DNA from 3 places in the Paenibacillus sp. T2-29 genome. Region 2 is predicted to be linked to each of the others. Evidence: predicted binding sites of a transcription regulator. Region 2 holds the regulator's gene; each other region holds the start of a gene.
What was found. The regulator Rex, encoded in region 2, represses fermentation and respiration genes when NADH is low (regulators of the CRP and FNR family bind a similar motif). The targets are predictions, from matches to a motif close to TTGTGAAATATTTCACAA.
Positions count from the first base shown of each region.

Region 1: a site for Rex is predicted at 2,258-2,275, ahead of pflB (formate C-acetyltransferase). Genes of this name have one in related genera too.
Region 3: a site for Rex is predicted at 2,777-2,794, ahead of lpdD (prenylated flavin chaperone LpdD). Genes of this name have one in related genera too.

Region 1 is NZ_JBREVE010000001.1:454,373-460,762, forward strand. Features, by position in the region: gene pflB (formate C-acetyltransferase) at 1-2,108, opposite strand, end outside; gene adhE (bifunctional acetaldehyde-CoA/alcohol dehydrogenase) at 2,436-5,048, opposite strand; gene ACU1JV_RS02625 (Crp/Fnr family transcriptional regulator) at 5,308-6,024, shown strand; gene ACU1JV_RS02630 (DODA-type extradiol aromatic ring-opening family dioxygenase) at 6,170-6,390, opposite strand, start outside.
Region 2 is NZ_JBREVE010000001.1:296,799-303,188, reverse strand. Features, by position in the region: gene ACU1JV_RS01810 (tetratricopeptide repeat protein) at 1-399, shown strand, start outside; gene dinG (ATP-dependent DNA helicase DinG) at 557-3,439, shown strand; gene ACU1JV_RS01800 (redox-sensing transcriptional repressor Rex) at 3,467-4,120, shown strand; gene ACU1JV_RS01795 (amidohydrolase) at 4,107-5,408, shown strand; gene ACU1JV_RS01790 (cell wall elongation regulator TseB-like domain-containing protein) at 5,446-5,970, shown strand; gene ACU1JV_RS01785 (serine/threonine protein kinase) at 6,271-6,390, opposite strand, start outside.
Region 3 is NZ_JBREVE010000011.1:35,872-42,261, reverse strand. Features, by position in the region: gene ACU1JV_RS23345 (S8 family serine peptidase) at 1-2,642, shown strand, start outside; gene lpdD (prenylated flavin chaperone LpdD) at 2,822-3,172, shown strand; gene ACU1JV_RS23335 (hypothetical protein) at 3,181-3,768, opposite strand; gene ACU1JV_RS23330 (DUF4190 domain-containing protein) at 3,990-4,361, shown strand; gene ACU1JV_RS23325 (hypothetical protein) at 4,455-4,757, shown strand; gene ACU1JV_RS23320 (DUF1540 domain-containing protein) at 4,831-4,983, opposite strand; gene fabV (enoyl-ACP reductase FabV) at 5,281-6,390, opposite strand, start outside.

The DNA.
Region 1 (6,390 bases), 160 kb from region 2:
ACATTGACATTCAGATGATGTGCGTGGCTTCCAAAATAGCCATCCATCATCGAAACAAGGTTTGTTTTGCGTGTTTCTTCTTCTTTACCCAGTGCTTTAGGCACGATAGAGAAGGTATTCGAAATACCATCTAAGCTGTGTTCATAAGGCAATTTGGCTACGGAACTCAGAGATGCCAGAGCACCTTTTTTATCACGACCATGCATCGGGTTTGCACCTGGTGCGAACGGTTCGCCTGCTTTACGTCCATCAGGTGTTGTACCTGTTTTCTTACCATATACCACGTTGGAAGTAATAGTCAGTACTGATTGAGTAGGAACCGCATTACGATAAGCTTTATGTTTGCGGATCATGCTCATGAAGCTTTCTACCAGTTCTACAGCGATAGTATCTACGCGGTCATCGTTGTTACCGTAGCAAGGGTATTCGCCTTCGATTTCAAAGTCAACAGCAATTCCTTTTTCGTTACGAATTGGTTTAACTTTTGCATATTTAATGGCGCTCAAGGAGTCGGTAGCAACTGACAGACCCGCAATACCACAAGCCATGGTACGCAGAATATCACGGTCATGCAACGCCATTTCAATGCGTTCGTAGCTATATTTATCATGCATATAGTGAATAACATTCAAAGTGTTCATGTACAGTTTTGCCAGCCATTCCATCATAGGTTTGAAACGGCTCAACACTTCTTCGTAATCCAGCACTTCGCTTGTAATGGCTGGGAACTCAGGTCCTACTTGAACGCCGGATTTTTCATCCTTACCACCGTTAATGGCATACAGCAGAGCTTTTGCCAAGTTGGCACGAGCACCAAAGAATTGCATTTGTTTACCAATTCTCATGGCGGATACACAACAAGCAATACCATAATCATCGCCGTAGATTGGACGCATCAAATCGTCATTTTCATATTGAATGGAGCTAGTTTCAATAGAAACTTTTGCACAATATTTTTTAAAGCCCTCAGGCAGTTTTTCTGACCACAGTACAGTCAAGTTAGGCTCTGGAGCAGGTCCTAAGTTGTACAGTGTGTGCAAGAAGCGGAAGCTGTTTTTGGTAACACGAGTTTCTCCAGTGACAGACATACCACCAATGGATTCTGTTACCCAAGTTGGGTCACCACTGAACAGTTCGTTGTAGTCAGGTGTACGCAGGAACTTAACAATACGCAGTTTCATAACAAAATGATCGACCAGTTCCTGAGCTTGTTCTTCGTTCATCGTACCTTCCTCAAGATCACGTTGAGTATAGATATCAAGGAATGAAGATACACGTCCCAAGGACATTGCTGCACCATTTTGTTCTTTAATCGCTGCGAGATATCCAAAATATACCCATTGGAAAGCTTCTTTTGCATTGTTAGCTGGTTTAGAAATATCAAAACCGTGCTCAGCAGCCATTTGTTTCAATTCATTCAAAGCACGAATTTGTTCAGAAATTTCTTCACGTAGACGGATTACGTCTTCTTCCATGGAATCAACTTCAAGGCTTTTCAATTGAAGTTTTTTATCTTGGATCAAGAAGTCTGCACCATACAGAGCTACGCGACGATAGTCACCGATTATACGACCACGACCATATGCATCTGGCAAACCAGTAATGATACCAGCTTTACGAGCTGCTCTCATTTCATCTGTATAAGCGTCAAATACACCTTGGTTGTGTGTTTTACGAATATGAGTGAAAATGTCAACAATGCTTTGTGGCACTTCAAAACCATAGGCTTTGCAAGCGTCGATCATCATCCGAATTCCACCAAACGGCTGCAAAGAACGTTTGAATGGAGCATCTGTTTGTACACCGACAATTTGTTCTTTGTCCCGGTCCAAATAGCCCGGTTTATGTGAAATAATGGTGGATGGCGTATTTACGTCTACATCAAGCACGCCGCCGTTTGCCAACTCTTTTTTAGTAAGATCAGATACAATTTCCCACAATGCAGTTGTATTGGCGGTAGGACCAACCAAAAATTCTTCATTGCCAACATAAGGTGAGATATTGGTTTCAATAAAATCGTTGACGTTAACTTCTCTAGTCCATTTTCCTTTTTTAAAACCTCTCCAGCCAGATTGTTGCTCTTGTAATTCTCTCTCAATCACCGACATGTAAATCCCTCCAAATTGTTTGGTCTTCCGGACTTGTGATTTTTTTCACGTTTAAACTATTTCTTGAGCCCGGCCTTTTCACCGATGCCTTACGCTCAGTGTCGGGACCTTTCTTACACTCTTATTGTAGAATAATGATAGAGTGTAGTATGTGACATAAATCACAATACGAGTGATTTATGTCACTTTATTTTCCCTAGCTTCACGCCTATACCTTCAGCCTCGCCGCTCACCTCCCTTCCCAAACCAAGAGGCCCTCTATATAGAGAGCCTGCATTGGTATTGTATAGGAAAATGCTTTGTTACAAGCCTCTTCATACTATTATATTATTGATCAAAGCGTCCGTAGAAGGCATTGCGGTATACATCAGCCAATTCAGTAACCAGCGGCAGCTTTGGATTTGCAGTTGTACATTGATCCTCAAAAGCGCGGTCAGCCAGATAATCTACACGTGATTCAAAGTCTTTTGGATCGAATCCGAGTTGTTGGAACGATTCCTCGATACCGAGTGTTTTGTTCAACTTACGGATCGCGTCAATTAAGCTGTTAACCCCTTCTTCAGTGGTACGTGCAGGCAGTCCCAGTATGCGTGCAATTTCTGCATAGCGCTCATCTGCAACAAAGTGCGAATATTTAGGGAACGAAGCAAATTTTGTCGGTTTTTTCGCATTGTAGCGAATAACGTGCGGCAGCAAGATAGCATTCGTGCGGCCATGCGCCGTATGGTATTGTCCGCCCCATTTATGTGCAAGACTGTGGTTAATACCCAAGAATGCATTAGCAAACGCCATACCTGCAAGTGTAGAAGCATTATGCATTTTTTCGCGAGCCAACTTGTCGCCGATCAGAGCCGATTGCTCCAGGTATTGGAATACCAGTTGAATGGCTTTAATTGCCAGACCATCTGTGTAATCATTGGCCATTACAGACACGTAAGCCTCGATAGCATGTGTCAGAACGTCCATACCTGTATCGGCTACAGCTGTTTTAGGCAGCGAATATACAAACACAGGGTCAATAATTGCCACATCAGGAGTCAACTCATAGTCAGCCAGCGGATACTTCGTGTTGCCCAGGTTTTTGTCTGTAATTACTGCAAACGATGTGACTTCCGAACCTGTACCCGAGGTTGTAGGGATAGCTACAAATTGTGCTTTTTGACCCAGACGTGGGTACTTGTAAATCCGTTTACGAATATCCATGAATTTTTGCTTCAAGTTATTGAAATCAGTATCCGGATATTCATAGAACATCCACATGCCTTTAGCAGCATCCATTGGCGAACCGCCGCCGAGTGCGATGATGCAATCCGGTTGGAAACGTCTCATCATTTCAGTACCACGCTCTACCGTAACTGTCGATGGATCTGGCTCAACTTCAGAGAACACTTCAATCGCAACTGGTGTTTGGCGCTGGTGCAAATAATGAATGACGCGGTCCACATATCCGAGTTTCACCATCATAGGGTCAGTGATAATGGCTACACGTGTGATATCAGGCATTTTAGCAAGATACTGTGTCGAATTTTTCTCAAAATAAATTTTGGAAGGTACTTTGAACCATTGCATATTCACCGTCCGTTTCGCCACCCTTTTCACATTAATCAAGTTAACTGCAGATACGTTCGACGAAGTCGAGTTACGACCGTACGAACCGCAACCAAGTGTCAACGAAGGAAGGTTGGTGTTGTAAATATCACCGATTGCACCATGTGTGGAAGGTGCATTTACAATGATACGACCTGTTTGCAAACGGTTTGCAAAGCGAGCGATAACGTCCTCATCTTGCGAATGGATAGCTGACGAGTGACCCATACCGCCGAACTCTACAACTTCAGCAGCACGTTGGATACCTTGCTCTGCATTTTTCACTTTGTAGCAAGCCAATACCGGACTCAATTTTTCCGCAGATAATGGGAATTTGGTTCCTACTCCTTCAATTTCAGCGACCAAAATTTTTGTTCCTGCCGGTACTGTAATGCCGCTCATTTCAGCTATTTTTACAGCAGACTGTCCGACGATGGCCGGGTTCACTGCACATTTTTCTACATTCATAGCCCCTTGAGTGAGCTTAGCTGCTTCTTCTTTATTTACAAAGTAGCAACCATTAGCAATCATCAATTTCTTCACTTGCTCGAAGATAGGCTCTTCGATAATTACGGCTTGTTCCGAAGCACAAATCATACCGTTATCAAAAGATTTAGAAAGGATAAGGTCGTTCACGGCCTGTTTGATATCGGCTGTTTTTTCAATAAAGCAAGGTACGTTACCAGGACCTACGCCAAGTGCAGGTTTACCACAGCTATAAGCTGCCTTAACCATGCCTGATCCGCCAGTTGCCAAAATCAATGCCACATCAGGGTGGTTCATCAGTACATTTGTTTTATCCATCGAAGGTGCTTCAATCCATTGGATGCAATCCGCTGGAGCACCATGTTTAACAGCTGCTTCAAGCAATACGCGGGCTGCTTCCGCACTACACGATTGAGCAGATGGATGGAAGCCGAAAATGATTGGGTTACGTGTTTTAATGGCAATTAACGCTTTGAACATCGTAGTCGAAGTCGGGTTTGTTACTGGAGTAATCCCCATGATGATACCGACTGGCTCTGCAATCTTTTGGAAGCTATCGAAATCATTATCTTCAATGACACCAACGGTCTTCTCATTTTTGATGCTGTGATAGATATATTCTGTTGCAAACATGTTTTTGGTGATTTTGTCCTCGTACACACCGCGTCCTGTTTCTTCAACAGCCAACTTCGCTAGGTGCATGTGCTTATCCATCCCTGCGAGTGCCATAGCTTGTACGATTCCGTCAATCTGCTCCTGATTCATACTCATGAAAGCTTGCTGTGCCCGGTTCGCCCGGTCAATCAGCGTTTGAATATACTGCTCTGCGCTTTGCTCTTTTTGGATAACCTCGTTTTTAACAGCCATTTCCCTCATCCTCCTGTTATCTCGTGTACTATCTCTTGTTCACGCACTGATCGTAACACAGCTTTTCAAGATATTTTGTGATTTTTTTCACAATCTATTTAAAATTTTATTTTATGAAGTGAATTAAATCACAAAGTTTGGAATTCTGCCACTTTTACCCCCTCTTCTTGCCCCAAAAACTCATTGCACAGGTATATAATGAATTTGAATTGATCAAGTTGCAGATAAAATAACATAGGATACAAAGGGGAAATGGACGATGAGAAACCCTACAAATGTAATGGAAGCCCGCGGCAACACCTGTTGCTTCTCGGAGGCCAGCTTCAACCGGCTGCAAGTGATGATGAAAGATCGAGTCATGCCAGAAAGTTCGCATCTGTTCTGGGAAGGAGATACAGCGGATAAGCTGTTTTATATTAAGCGCGGTCGCGTAAAAGTAACCAAAACAACGGATGAGGGCAAGGAACTTATTCTATATATGTATCAAAGCGGCGATCTTGTTGGTCAAGCTGATCCTTTCTTCGGTACCAAGCATTCCTTTTCTGCTGAAGTTCTAGAGGACAGTGATATTGGCGTAATCGATCATACAGATCTGGAGCTGCTTATTTGCCAGCATTGTGATTTTGCGATTGACTTTATGAAATGGATGGGATCGCATCATCGCATTACTCAGACCAAGTTCCGCGATTTGATGATGTACGGCAAGCCTGGCGCTCTATGTTCCACACTCATCCGACTATGCAACACCTATGGTGAGCCTCACGGCGACTATATCCTGATTCATAAAAAGATTACTCATACTGACTTATCAAATATGATCGGTGCTACCCGGGAAAGCGTAAATCGGATGCTCAGTGATCTGCGTAAGAAAAATGCAGTAGAATACGATAATGGTATGATTGTTGTCAAGGATTTGGAAATGCTGCAAGGTGTATGTCATTGTGAATTGTGCCCACGTGAGATTTGCCGGATATAATAAATTGTTTTTTAATGTAAAAGGGAGTGCTGTAAGCCATTATTAGCTTATAACACTCCCTAATTTTATTCCACTCCCCATTTTTTAGAGAACGGACGGGACAGTAACAAAGCACATAACTCGACCTTCTTCTGCCCTACACGCTTTAAAACTGAAAGCATAGATAACTTAAATTTCCCATCTCATAGCTTCTATGGATGACCTTAGCTTTGTTTGCAGGATTGCCACTACCCATTGCAATAAACAACGGTACAAAGTGTTCTGCTCTAGGTACGGCCTGACGAGCATATGGCGCTTCGCTTTCATAGTGATCCAAAGCTTCTATATCTCCGCTTTGCACTTTTTCGATAATCCAGTCATCAAAAT
Region 2 (6,390 bases):
GAGCTACCGGCATTTGACCGGGGGCAGGGGTATTATCGATTACTTATGTACCCGGAGGCAATCCAGCAATTTGAGCAGGTGCTGGAGCATTTTCCGGACAGCTGGCAGAGTCGCATCTATATGGGAATGGCGCATTTTCAACTGGATGATCCAGCAGAGGCTATAAGCCAGTTTCAAAAGGTGCTACACCTGACTGAACAGTCAGGGCTAAAAGCGGTCATCTATAATGCGCTAGGCTGTTTGATGGCAAAGCAGGCAGACGTAAAAGAGGCGCAAAAATATTTTGCTCTCGCGCACCAGTTCGATCCAACGCTGCCCGAGCCACTGCACAATATGCAAGCCTGTTTGTCCGGTGCCGAAAAGCTTCGCTACGACAGTTCCTTGTTGACTTGGATGTAGTTGTCAGACACCGAGTAAGACGATGCATGCTCACCTCCTTAGGCGGTGTGTGCATCGTCTTTTTTGGCTGTCTTAATTTCCAAACAGACAATCTTCTGCTATGCTATTATACAGAGTTATTATTTTTGTATGTGTCATAAGAAAGGATTAAGCTCGAATGAAATTTGCGGTATTGGATTTTGAAACGACAGGCACCCAGTCCGCGGATGACATCATTCAAGTCGGACTTGCAATTATAGATCATGATCACAGCATTTCCCGTGTTTACGGCTCTTATGTAAACCCTGGCAGATCTATTCCACCTTTTATCACCGGATTGACCGGAATTACAGATGATGACGTCAAGGATGCACCTGCACTCGAAGAAATGATGATGGAGCTCGTGCCTATGCTGGACGATGTCGTACTGGTCGGTCATAATGTGGCGTTTGATTTCAATTTTTTGCAAAGCGCTTTGGACCGGTGTGGATATTTACCCTTTAGCGGTAGAATTTTGGATACGATGGATTTTCTGAAAATTATGTTTCCGTCGTTATCTTCTTATCAGTTGGGTTTTGTTTCCTCAGAGTTTGGGCTGGCGCATGACCGCCCTCATCAAGCAGACAGCGACGCGTTGGCTACGGCTGAGGTGTTTTTAAAGTGTCTGGGTGAGCTTCAGGCATTACCTCTGATAACGATACAGCGGCTCAGCGATTTGTTCGCAGAGGAAGACAGTGACCTGGGTTGGTTTCTTGACGGCATACGAGAAGAGAAAGAGCTAGACCCTATTCAGGATTTGGAGAAACATCAGTTTTTTCGTCAGCTTGCGCTTAAAGTGGAAGATTGGACCGAATTGGCTACTCCACGTAGAGAAGATGATCCGAATCCACTCTCAGGCGTTTCCTTTGAGGAGTATATGGATGATGTGCGGGACAATTTGCGTTCATCCTTGAGCCAATATGAGGAGCGCGAGGCGCAAACACAAATGATTGAGGGTGTAAATCAAGCCCTGAGTCAAGATAAGCACTTGTTGATCGAGGCGGGTACAGGAACAGGGAAGTCCCTAGGCTATTTGCTTCCGTCACTGTATCACAGTGTAAAATATGGGCAGAGGGTCACAGTAAGCACACATACCATTAATCTGCAGGAGCAATTGCGAGAGCGTGATATTCCGATGCTGACAAAAGTGATTCCGTTCCCGTTCCGGGCTGCCATTTTTAAGGGTCGGGGGCATTATTTGTGTCTGCGTAAGTTTGAACATAAAATAAACAGAAGAGACTTCGCGACACCAAAGGAAGACTTGATTACAGCGGCTCAAATGATTGTCTGGCTGACTCTGACAGAAACCGGTGATGATGAGGAACTAAACCTGAGCAACCGTGGAGGGGATTTTTGGGAAACAGTAGCTAGTGATTCCGAGTCCTGTCTTGGCCGTTCTTGCCCATGGTTCCGCAAATGCTACTATCATCGTGCACGTCATGAAGCAGGAACAGCGGATGTGGTTATAACGAATCACTCCAAGCTGTTCACCGACGTCAAAGCAAGTCACCAGCTATTGCCCAGCTATGAACATCTGGTCATTGATGAAGCACATCATCTAGAGGAAGTAGCCGGTAAGCACCTGGGCATGCATATGAAATATTTCACACTCGTGCATACGCTGACTCGATTGTTCAAGGACAGTAAGAACGGACAATTGCCTTCGTTACGTCAGCAGTTGGCAAAGTCGGGGCATGAGAAGTCGACGGAATGGGCCTCGACCATTGATCAGCTGTACCCACTCGTGTTAGAGGTTAAGGAAACTTGGGACCTGCTAAGCGATAAGCTGTTTGGTATGTTGCCAGAGCGGTCTGATGCCACACCGGGTGAAACGGGACAATTTTCTTCGCGTCTCAAACCGTCGGCCAAGCCTGCAAAGTGGGATCAAGCGGCGGCGTTGGAAAATCAGCTTTATGTAACGTTGAGTGAAATTTTGCGCAAGGGCGACAAGCTGATGCTGGATGTCAAGGAAGAACACGACGATTATGCGGCGGATAGTCTCATTACAGATATCACGGGTCTGCTTAAGGATTTGGCGGGGATTAGGGAAAATTTGCGCTTCTTTATACGACTCGATGATGAAACAACCGTATATTGGCTCGAAGCGAGTGGGCAATTCCGTAGTAAATCATTGCAATTTTATGCAGTGCCCGTCGATGTGAGCCGCCAGTTGAAAGAAATGTTTTTTGACAAAAAAAGAAGTATTATTTTGACATCTGCTACTTTATCGGTAGATAAGTCGTTTCAGTACATGACCGATCAACTCGGCTTGCAGGAGGCCGCGGATCAAGGACGATTAATGACGTCACAGCTCCCATCACCTTTTAATTACAGGGATCAGGTGTTGCTGGTCATTCCGCGAGACTTTCCGAGTGTGAAGGGCAGTGTAGGGGATGCACATTTTGTAGAGATGCTCGTTAGCTCTCTAGGAGCGACTGCCCAGGCGACGCGGGGGAGAATGCTTGTTCTGTTTACTTCCTATCGGATGCTCCGGCAAGTGTATGAGCCACTTAAAGAGGCGTTAGCATCCAGCGATATTACCGTGTTAGGACAAGGTGTAGACAGTGGGAGTCGGAGCAAGCTAACCCGTCGTTTTCAGGAAGCCAAGGCTTCTGTATTGCTGGGAACCAGCAGCTTCTGGGAAGGCGTCGATATTCCAGGGAAGGCTTTGACTTGTCTGGCCATCGTTCGCTTGCCGTTTCAACCGCCCAATCACCCGTTACTGGAGGCAAAAAGCGAGCTGCTCCAGCAGCAGAAGAAGAACCCATTTATGAAGCTGTCTGTACCACAAGCAGTTATTCGCTTCAAACAGGGATTTGGGCGATTGGTACGTACAGCGAGCGACCACGGAGTCGTTATCGTTTACGATACGCGTGTGATCGAATCCTATTATGGAAAGCACTTTTTGTACTCGTTACCGGGACCAAAAATGGAGCATATGCCATCGGAGCAAATGGTGCCCCGCATCGCCGAATGGCTCCAATCCGCCCCGGAGACAGAGGCACAACGGACGGACACCTAAAGTCCGTTACAATTAGGGGGAGCAAGTATGAAATCAGATAAAATTTCAGAGGCTGTCGTACGGAGATTACCCGTATATTTACGTTATCTGAATGCACTGCACAAACGGGAGGTGGCTACGGTTTCTTCTCAAGAGCTGGGACAGAGGTTAGATTTGAATCCGGCCCAAATTCGTAAAGATCTTGCCTATTTTGGCGATTTTGGTCGGAAGGGTATCGGTTACGATGTTTCTTATCTAATTGAGAAAATACGCCATATTCTGAAAATCGACCAGCAAATTAATGTAGTATTGGTCGGAGCGGGTAATCTGGGTCAAGCCCTATCAAACTATAACGCTTATTTAAAAGACAATATGAAGATTGTGGCGGTATTTGATGCGTTCCCGGATAAGGTTGGGGCCAGAATCAATACCTTAGTCGTTCAGCCGATGGATGAATTGGAAGCGACTGTGAAAGAAAAAAATATCCGAATCGGGATTATTACTGTACCTGATTTTGAGGCACAACACGTAGCTGATAGGCTCATTGAGAGTGGAATTGGAGCGATTTTAAACTTTGCACCTATCATTCTCAAGGCACCGGCTAACATTCGGATACATGCCACAGACTTTACAACTGACTTGCTTAGCCTCGCTTATTATCTGGAGGACGGAAAGGAAGAAGCACAATATGACAGTGAATAAATGGATGATTAAAAACGGTTCTTTTGCCGTGAATGGAACTGAAGCTGGGGTAATCCATGGTTTTATGATTGTGGAGGATAGCCGTATTACTTACATTGGCGAGACTCTGCCTGCGGGTGAGGAAGAGACAGAAGCAATCGATGGTAACGGGTTATTGTTTTTGCCTGGTCTGATTAATACTCATGGTCATGCGGCGATGTCTCTGCTGCGAGGGTATGGAGATGACTTGGCACTTCAAGTGTGGCTTCAGGAAAAAATGTGGCCTATGGAAGCCAAGTTTACATCTACGGATGTTTACTGGGGAACATCCTTGTCAGTGCTGGAAATGCTGAAAGGTGGAACCACAACTTTCCTGGATATGTACGATCATATGGATGAGGTGGCACGTGTAGCTGAAGAGTCGGGCATCCGTGCAAGTTTGATGCGTGGAGCCATTGGACTCTGTTCAGAAGAAGAACAGCGGATCAAGCTGGCTGAGGCCGTGACTTTTGCCCGTAACTGGCATGGAAAAGCAGACGGACGTATCACAACGATGATGTCTCCGCATGCCCCATACACATGCCCGCCAGCGTTTATTGAGAAATTTGTTCAAGCAGCACATGATCTCGATTTACCATTGCATACGCACATGTCCGAGACGATCGCCGAAGTTGAGCAAAACGTACGCGACTACGGTTTGCGTCCAGTTGCACACTTAGATAAGCTTGGCTTTTTCTCCCGCCCTTCACTTGTTGCCCACGGCGTACACTTGAACGACGAAGAGATAGCTTTATTAGCGGAACGAGGTGTGGCGGTTTCACATAATCCAGGCAGCAACTTGAAGCTGGCAAGTGGTGTAGCTAGAGTGCCTGAATTGCTGCGTGCAGGAGTTACTGTTTCTCTTGGAACAGACGGTCCTGCCAGCAATAATAACCTGGATATGTTCGAGGAAATGCGTCTGGCGGCACTCATTCACAAGGGAGTATCTGGCGACCCAACAGCAGTTCCTGCAAATGAAGCACTGCGTCTGGCAACAGAGTATGGTGCAAAGTCGATTGGTTTAAAAGAAGTAGGAGCGCTGGCAGCAGGCAACAAGGCTGACTTTATCGCGCTAGATCTGAATCAGGCCCATTTCTTGCCGCGTACAGATCTTATTTCCCATGCCGTATACTCTGCAAGTGCCAAAGACGTGGCTCATGTGTGGGTAGACGGTCGTCAGGTTGTGAAAAACGGCGAATGCCTGACGATGGACGAGGAACGTATCAAACATGAGGCACAAGCCGCCTTTGAAGGGCTGCTGTCGCGCTAATTCAGGTGTCACATCCCCTTAGAGAGGAAGCACAGGTTTGAAAAATAAGAAGAAATGGATAGCGGTCGCCATTTTGGCCGTAATACTGATCCTGGTCAGCATTTTCTGGTATTATTCCTACGTTACTCAAGACCAGGTGGCTGAGAAAAATGCCGCTATCATTAAGGCCAAGCAATCAGGTGGTCTGGTTAGCACGACTCAGACTTGGAAGTCTGTGTGGGATCAGATTTATTGGGTGGTTCAAGGAAAAAACGCACAGAATGAAAATATAATGGTGTGGGTTCCTTTTCAAAAAATGGAAGGACAACCTAACGTACCTGTCGCAGATCCAAGCGGTGTTCATACCGAGCTGATGAAAAACGGAGTCGACGAGCAAAAAATGACAGCGATAATTCAGCAGCAACTTCCAAATGCAAAAATTGTAAGGCTCCAACCGAGTGTGTTCAATGGCGAATATGTATGGCAACTGTTTTACGATGATGAAAGCCATCATAACTATACCTTTTACCGTTTCTCAGATGGAGCATCGACGGGGATAAAGTATACTTTGCCCAATAATTAGAGTGATGTAGGGAGTGGCTATGGTGATTAGCAGGGTTTGGAGAGTTAGAATCGTTAGGAGCGCAGCGTAGTCCATTTGATCTTATGGTCGTTGTTGCTAAGGGATTCGTTATTATATTAAATATTTCAAGGGTAAAAAAGACGTGAATACGATAAAATTCGTATTTACGTCTTTTTAACTACCTACCCCGCGAGCTTGGCTGTAAGCCAGCGAAGCGCCTTTACTTGCCTACTTAACTAACTGTTATGTGAAAATAAAGGCTTAGACTGAAAAATTGAATCCTAAATTTTCAATTTGATCCTAAGGAATAATAGATGCTTGATTCCATTCAGTGTATATCGCTGGGTCTTCCCTCTTAACATAGTGAATAAAAGGGGCTAAATAACCTATATTTGCAAGACTACTTAGCATTCTTGCCGG
Region 3 (6,390 bases), on a different contig from region 2:
AACGCGGCATTCCTAAGGAAGTAGGACCGGGGAACGCAGTGTCCAAGCCGAATGTGTGGGCCACCGATCTCGATAGCAACTATGAGAACGGTGCTGATTTTTCACTGGTTTCTCCAAAAATTAATTTGAATGGTATACGCAACGCAACACTGACTTTCAACCACTGGTTTGAAATTGAGGGCGGCTATGATTACGGATATGTAGAAGTGTCCAAAAACAATGGCGACACGTGGAGTGAGCTGGGTAAGTTCTCACATAATACAAGTGGTAAAAACTGGGCCCCTGTTTATTACAATCTGGATAGCTATACCGGCAATGAGATTCAAGTTCGTTTCCGCTTGAAATCGGATAACAGTGTGAACAAAAATGGCTGGTACATTGACGATTTTCGTGTGTTGGGTGTTCCAGCTTCGACAGTGACCAAGGATATCGTACCTGAGTCCAATATCAAGCTGGAAAAAGCGGAAGAACAATTCCCGCTGTATAAAATTACAAGCACTGAAAAGAGTGAATTCCAGGAAAAAGTGAAGCCGGCAGATGCATCCGTGGAGCGTGGACGTGTCGGTCTCGACAGTCTTCCAGCCAGTGCTACCGTTACGGTACTGGAAACCGGACGTTCGGTGAAAACAGACCCAACCACGGGCAAATACAGCTTCACTCATGTAGCAGGTGACTATACGCTGAAGGCCGAAGCTTATGGTTACGTGCCTCAGACGAAAGCAGTCACGATTGAAAATAACAAAGTCATCAGAGCAAACTTTAGTCTCCAGGCTGTCCCTCATGGTACGATTCATGGGGTTATTACCGATAAGCAATCCGGTGAACCGATCCAAAAAGCGAAAGTATTGGTGCTGGAAGATGCACGTATTGCTCCTGTAGAGACGAATGAGGCTGGAGAATTTACGCTGGACGTGCTGGAAGGAACATACACATTGTCCATTGCAGCCCAAAATTATTACAGTGACAGTGTTTCCGTGACTGCTCCTCCAAACGGCAGTGTTGAAGCGAATGTCACGTTGAAGCCTTTCATCGGTTTCCAAGGAGGCATTGCCTATGATGACGGTACAGGAGAAAATGCCAGAGCCTTTAACGCGGCAGGCAATTCATGGGCAGTGAGAATGACACCTGAGTCGGAAGTGGCACAAGTGACAGGAGCATCCCTTTTGTTCTGGAACTCTGCCTTCCCGAATCCGGGAGGAACGGCATTCCAATATTCTATCTATGACGCCTCCGGTGCAGCAGGAGCACCTGGACGTCTATTGGCTGGTCCATTCGACGGAACGGCTGTCCGGGATGAGACACAATGGACGACGGTGCAGCTTCCAGAGCCGGTGACGGTTCAAGGTGATTTCTACATCGTATATACACAGTCTGCGGTAGGGACACAGTCACCAGGTCTGGCTACAGATGAAAACAGCCCAAATGCGCTCCGCAGCTGGCAAGGTGTAAGCGGCACATGGAGCCAATCACCTGAAGAGGAAGGGAACTACATGATCCGGGCTATCGTCAGATATCCGGTGAATGCTCCAACGATTACGACTCCTACGAAGGCTACGTATACGCAGGAGGAAACGATTACCGTAACAGGAACTTCTCCGGCAGAAGGAGCTGATATTCAGCTCTTTAACGGTAAGGAGCTGGCTGGCACAACGAAGGTGAAGGATCGTCAATTCAGTTTGTCGGTCGATCTTCAGCCAGGTGCTAATCCGCTAAGTGTTCAAGCGGCGGTATACGGCAAAGTAACGGATCGTTCCGAGCCGGTGGTTGTAACGCTCGATCAGACTAAACCGGGTTTGATCCTGACTTCACCTGATGAAGGAGCTCGTACAAATGCGGGTGTGGTCAGTGTAACCGGTACGGTGTATGACGAGTTCCTCACCGAATTGACGATTAACGGCGAGCCCGCTCAATTCGGAAGTGACGGTAGCTTTAATAAACGGCTGCTTATCAATGAAGGTGAAAATCAAATTACGGTAACGGCCAAAGATCTAGCCGAAAACGAAACGACTGTTACACGCTCGGTATATGTCGATACAGCGCTGCCGAAGCTTGAAAATATTAGCCCTGCTGAGGATGTACGTATTACTCCAGGACAGCCGGTACGAGTAGCTTTTGACAGTGCATCCGGTTTGGAGGCATCCTTCCATGTGGAGCTGCCCTTTAACCTGTCCACTTTGGCCCGTAATGAAATTCCATTAAATGAAACTTCGTCAGGCCACTATGAAGGTACTTATCTCACTTCATCTTCTCTGAACCTGGAAGGCGGAGTCATCGTGATCCGGGTAAGGGATGCAGCGGGGAATGAAGTGGAGACGGAGGCGCCGGGGAGGTTGTATGTAACCCATGGTGGAGGAGAGGGCCCAGGTCCGAATCCACCTACATCGAATGAAAAGCCGGTAGCTATTATCCAGGCGAATGACTCAGCCAAGAAGAACAAAAATGTACAATTTAATGCCAAAGCTTCCCGCGATACAGATGGTGAGATCGTCAGCTACAGTTGGGATTTTGGTGATGGCGATACGGCGGTCGGTTCCAAGGTGAAGCATAAATTCACCACAGCCGGAACGTATACCGTGGAGCTAACAGTAACGGATAATGACGGCGCAACGGGTAAGGCAGTGCATACCATCACAATCCGTTAACAGCAAGTAAGAGGATGGGAGTTTTTTTAGAATACAATAAAGGTCCACAGCAAGCCACTGTTAATAGAGGCTGCTGTGGGCCTTTTAAATTTGTCCAACAGTTCAGGAAGCGATACAATGAATGGTACTCTATGAAGTGAATCGTTTCACAATAATATTTTTTAGCAGGAGAGGATCATATGATTCATTTGGAAAAAGAAAGCGGACGTATCCGTCTTGTGCTGGATGCCTATTTTATGGGAGAAGATATCGTTGTGCTCATATCAGGCGGTGATCAGCCTCACTTGGGGACGATTACTGCAGGGGCTAGGCTTGAGCCGATTCAAACCGTGCAATTGCAAAACCACAAGGAATTTTATATTACTGAAGAAATTGCAGTTCGCTTGCGTAAAGAGTTTGCGGGTAACTTCGCCATTTGCTGCGGGACGCATTTGGATCATGCAACCAAGGACGAAATCCGAGTGCTGACAGACATGGCTATACAAATGGGAAAAGAGCTCATTGAAGAACTTAAGCAAGTGCGCTTGTAGCAACCTTTTTAAGTGAACTCTCGAAAAAGTAGATTGCGATAGGGGTACTTACTAAAGGGATACTTAAAAAGCAATGCAAAACCATCATCCTCAATGTCTACAGATTTTAGCGCAGAGGATGGAATTAAACTACGGATCATTACATGAACTGCACGCTGGTCTTGCCTGTTGATCGCTTTGGCTAGGGCAGAAGCAAAGCATTCATTGCGTGCCAATTCGCGATACAGCGGAAAAACGGCTTTGGCAATGGCGCGATGAACCTTTGGCTCAAATGTAAACTGCACCGTCCCGGGTGGAATCGTCGTACCGTTCGTGTAATAGAGCATCGGCGGCTGAGCTAAAAAGGAAACAAAGTAGCCAATCCCATTCGTACCTAAGCCTTGTTTGGCGGCAAATGGCGCTACCGAGCAGAGAAGGGATTTCATCCGATCCAAATTACCCTGAACGACTGCTCGTGACCATTGGACGGCAAAAGCACGTTGGGTTGCAATAGCTTTGTAAAATGGCAGCATGGCGGCGGATATTTTCCGAAGTGTCTCTGCATGTAAACGTTGGTGAGACGAGCCCTTTCTGCGGGCTGTTCCACGATATAACATAGCTCCGTCCTCCTTGGCAGGATGCTCTCTTGGAGCGTAATTTATCTGTAATAGGTACAGTACTGTATGCCCGGTTATCTCAAAAAGTGCTAAGATGCTACGCTTCTTCTTTTTAACGTTCTAATTTAAAAAATTGAAATAAGTACTGTCCTGATTTGTAAGATTGTGGTACCCTAGAACTTATATATTGCTATTATAATTATTGGAGTTGAATTAAAGAGATGAGTGACTTGTACAAGGAGCCTCGATCTTCCGATCCTTTTCAGGAGCCGAACGATTATAACGCTCCATTTAACCAGCCCCCAGTAGTTCCACCTACAAACAGTAAAGCTGTTGCCTCGATGGTGCTCGGGATTTTATCTGTTGTCATTCCCTATCTTGGGTTGATTATCGGAATTGTGGGTATTATTTTGTCCAGTCTTTCCCTGAAGGAAATTAACCGTCATGGCGAGCAAGGCAGAGGTATGGCCATTGCTGGACTGGTATGTAGTATTATCGGCACACTGATTTATGCACTGATTATTATTTTCTTGGTTATTGTTTTTGTTGTGGCGGCCTCCAGTGGCGATCCAGATATTTTTTCAGACATTTAATGAATTAAAGAATGTTTGAGTCAGACAAACCATTCACGATTTGCCTATTGGATGCTATGATACAGGGAGTCCAATCAAGGAGAGTGAAGCTTTATGGCACGTACTCAAACACAAAAGGCGTTAAGCAAGGCGAAACGCGCCGGGATCTATTGCGCGGCACAGAGCCGCAAAACGAATGATCATTATGGCGAAATTTCACAGCACACGCGAATGAAGCCAACCAAGCAGGAACAATTACAAAAGGTCAAGCACAAGAAGCGACTCGTTCAGGGTGACGCTTCTTTTTTTGTCTTAAGCGAAGTCGAAAAACTTCGAGGAAGTGAATGTATAGGAGCGGATAGCATTTTCCATAACATAGGCCAAAAAGAACTTGATAATAATTATCATTCTTGTTAGAATCATAAGAAAGAAGGAACCCTGGCAGGGGCTCCTTCATGATAAAGCTATGGTTTGGCTTGAAAACTAAGGTCTATTTTGCTTCAAAGGTTTTGCAGTCTGTTTCTTCGGACGTGTGAGTGTTTGCAGGCTTGTTGCTTACGATATAAATAGAGCTTGCGCTGCATTTATTATCCTGAGCCCAGTACGTGCATGAGTTGACTTCGCACAGAACGTCTTTTGCCATATTGTTCACCTCCTTACAGGGATGTGATGGGCTGAGCAAAAATAATCACGGTCAGTCAAGGTAGGACTTGTCCAACTGTGCTTACCCTCTTGGTAAGAAGAGGGATTTTGCTATGCCTACTTGTACAATATCAAATGAATTTTAAAATTGCAATATTTACACATTTTGCAGTTCAAAATAGACACAAGTGTTCCTTTTTAGTTAGAAAACAAAAAGCTATCCTTGTGCAGAAGAGATGTTCTTCTGCCAGAGACAGCTTTTTTATATTTTTCTAACAGAATGGCAGCACTAAAAGACTTAGCGTGCGTTAGGAATATTTACGATCGGATCAATATCAGCATCATAGTCCACACCCTCGAACTCAAAGCCGAACAGCTGGAAAAATTCGCGACGATATCCTTCAAGATCGGACAATTCATAGATATTATGGGTCGTCAGTTCCTCCCATATTTTCGCTACTTCTGCCTGCACATCCTCGCGCAGTTCCCAATCATCAATGCGAATACGACCTTCTTGATCTACCGCAGTTTCTGGTGCATACAGACGCTCGGCAAACAGGCGGTAGCTCTGTTCTATGCACCCTTCATGCAGCCCTTTCTCCTTCATCACCTTATATAAAGCGGAAATATACAGAGGAACGACAGGGATGGCCGAACTGGATTGGGTAACGAGTCCTTTGGTGACTGCGACGAAGGCGCGTCCACCCGTGGTTTTCATCTGGTCGTTCAGCTGACGAGCTGTCGCCTCCAGATGATCTTTTGCACTTCCGATACTGCCTTCTCGGTAGATGGCTTGGGTAATATCTGAACCGATATACGAAAAAGAGAAGGTAGTGGCGTTATCAGCGAGCACGCCGCCTGCACGCAAGGCGTCAATCCACAATTTCCAATCCTCACCGCCCATAACCTCTACAGTCCCCTGTACTTCTTCTTCTGTTGCCGGTTCGAGCGTCACGCTGCTGACTTCACCGGTGTGAAAGTTAACGGTCTTATTCGTGTAAGGCTCACCAATAGGTTTGAGCACGGAATTAGACGTTTCGCCTGTGCGGGGATTAGTACGGCGACCTGAAGCAACACTGTAAACCACCAAATCGACTTGTCCCAGTTCTTCGCGAATGGCTTCCACCGTTTTGGCTTTGACCTCATCCGAGAAGGCATCTCCTGTCACGCTTAAAGATTTAAGCCCAGCATCCTGAGCTGCTTTTTCAAATGCAGCAGAATTATACCAGCCTGCTGATGCTGTGCGTGTAGCCGTAGCATTGCTAGGACGATACACGCCAATTGTATTGGCACGCGCACCGAAAGCGGCCGTAATTCGAGATGCCAACCCATATCCGGCAGATGCCCCGATCACAAGCACATTACGAGGTCCCTGGATAGCAGGACGGGCTTGTACATAGTCAATTTG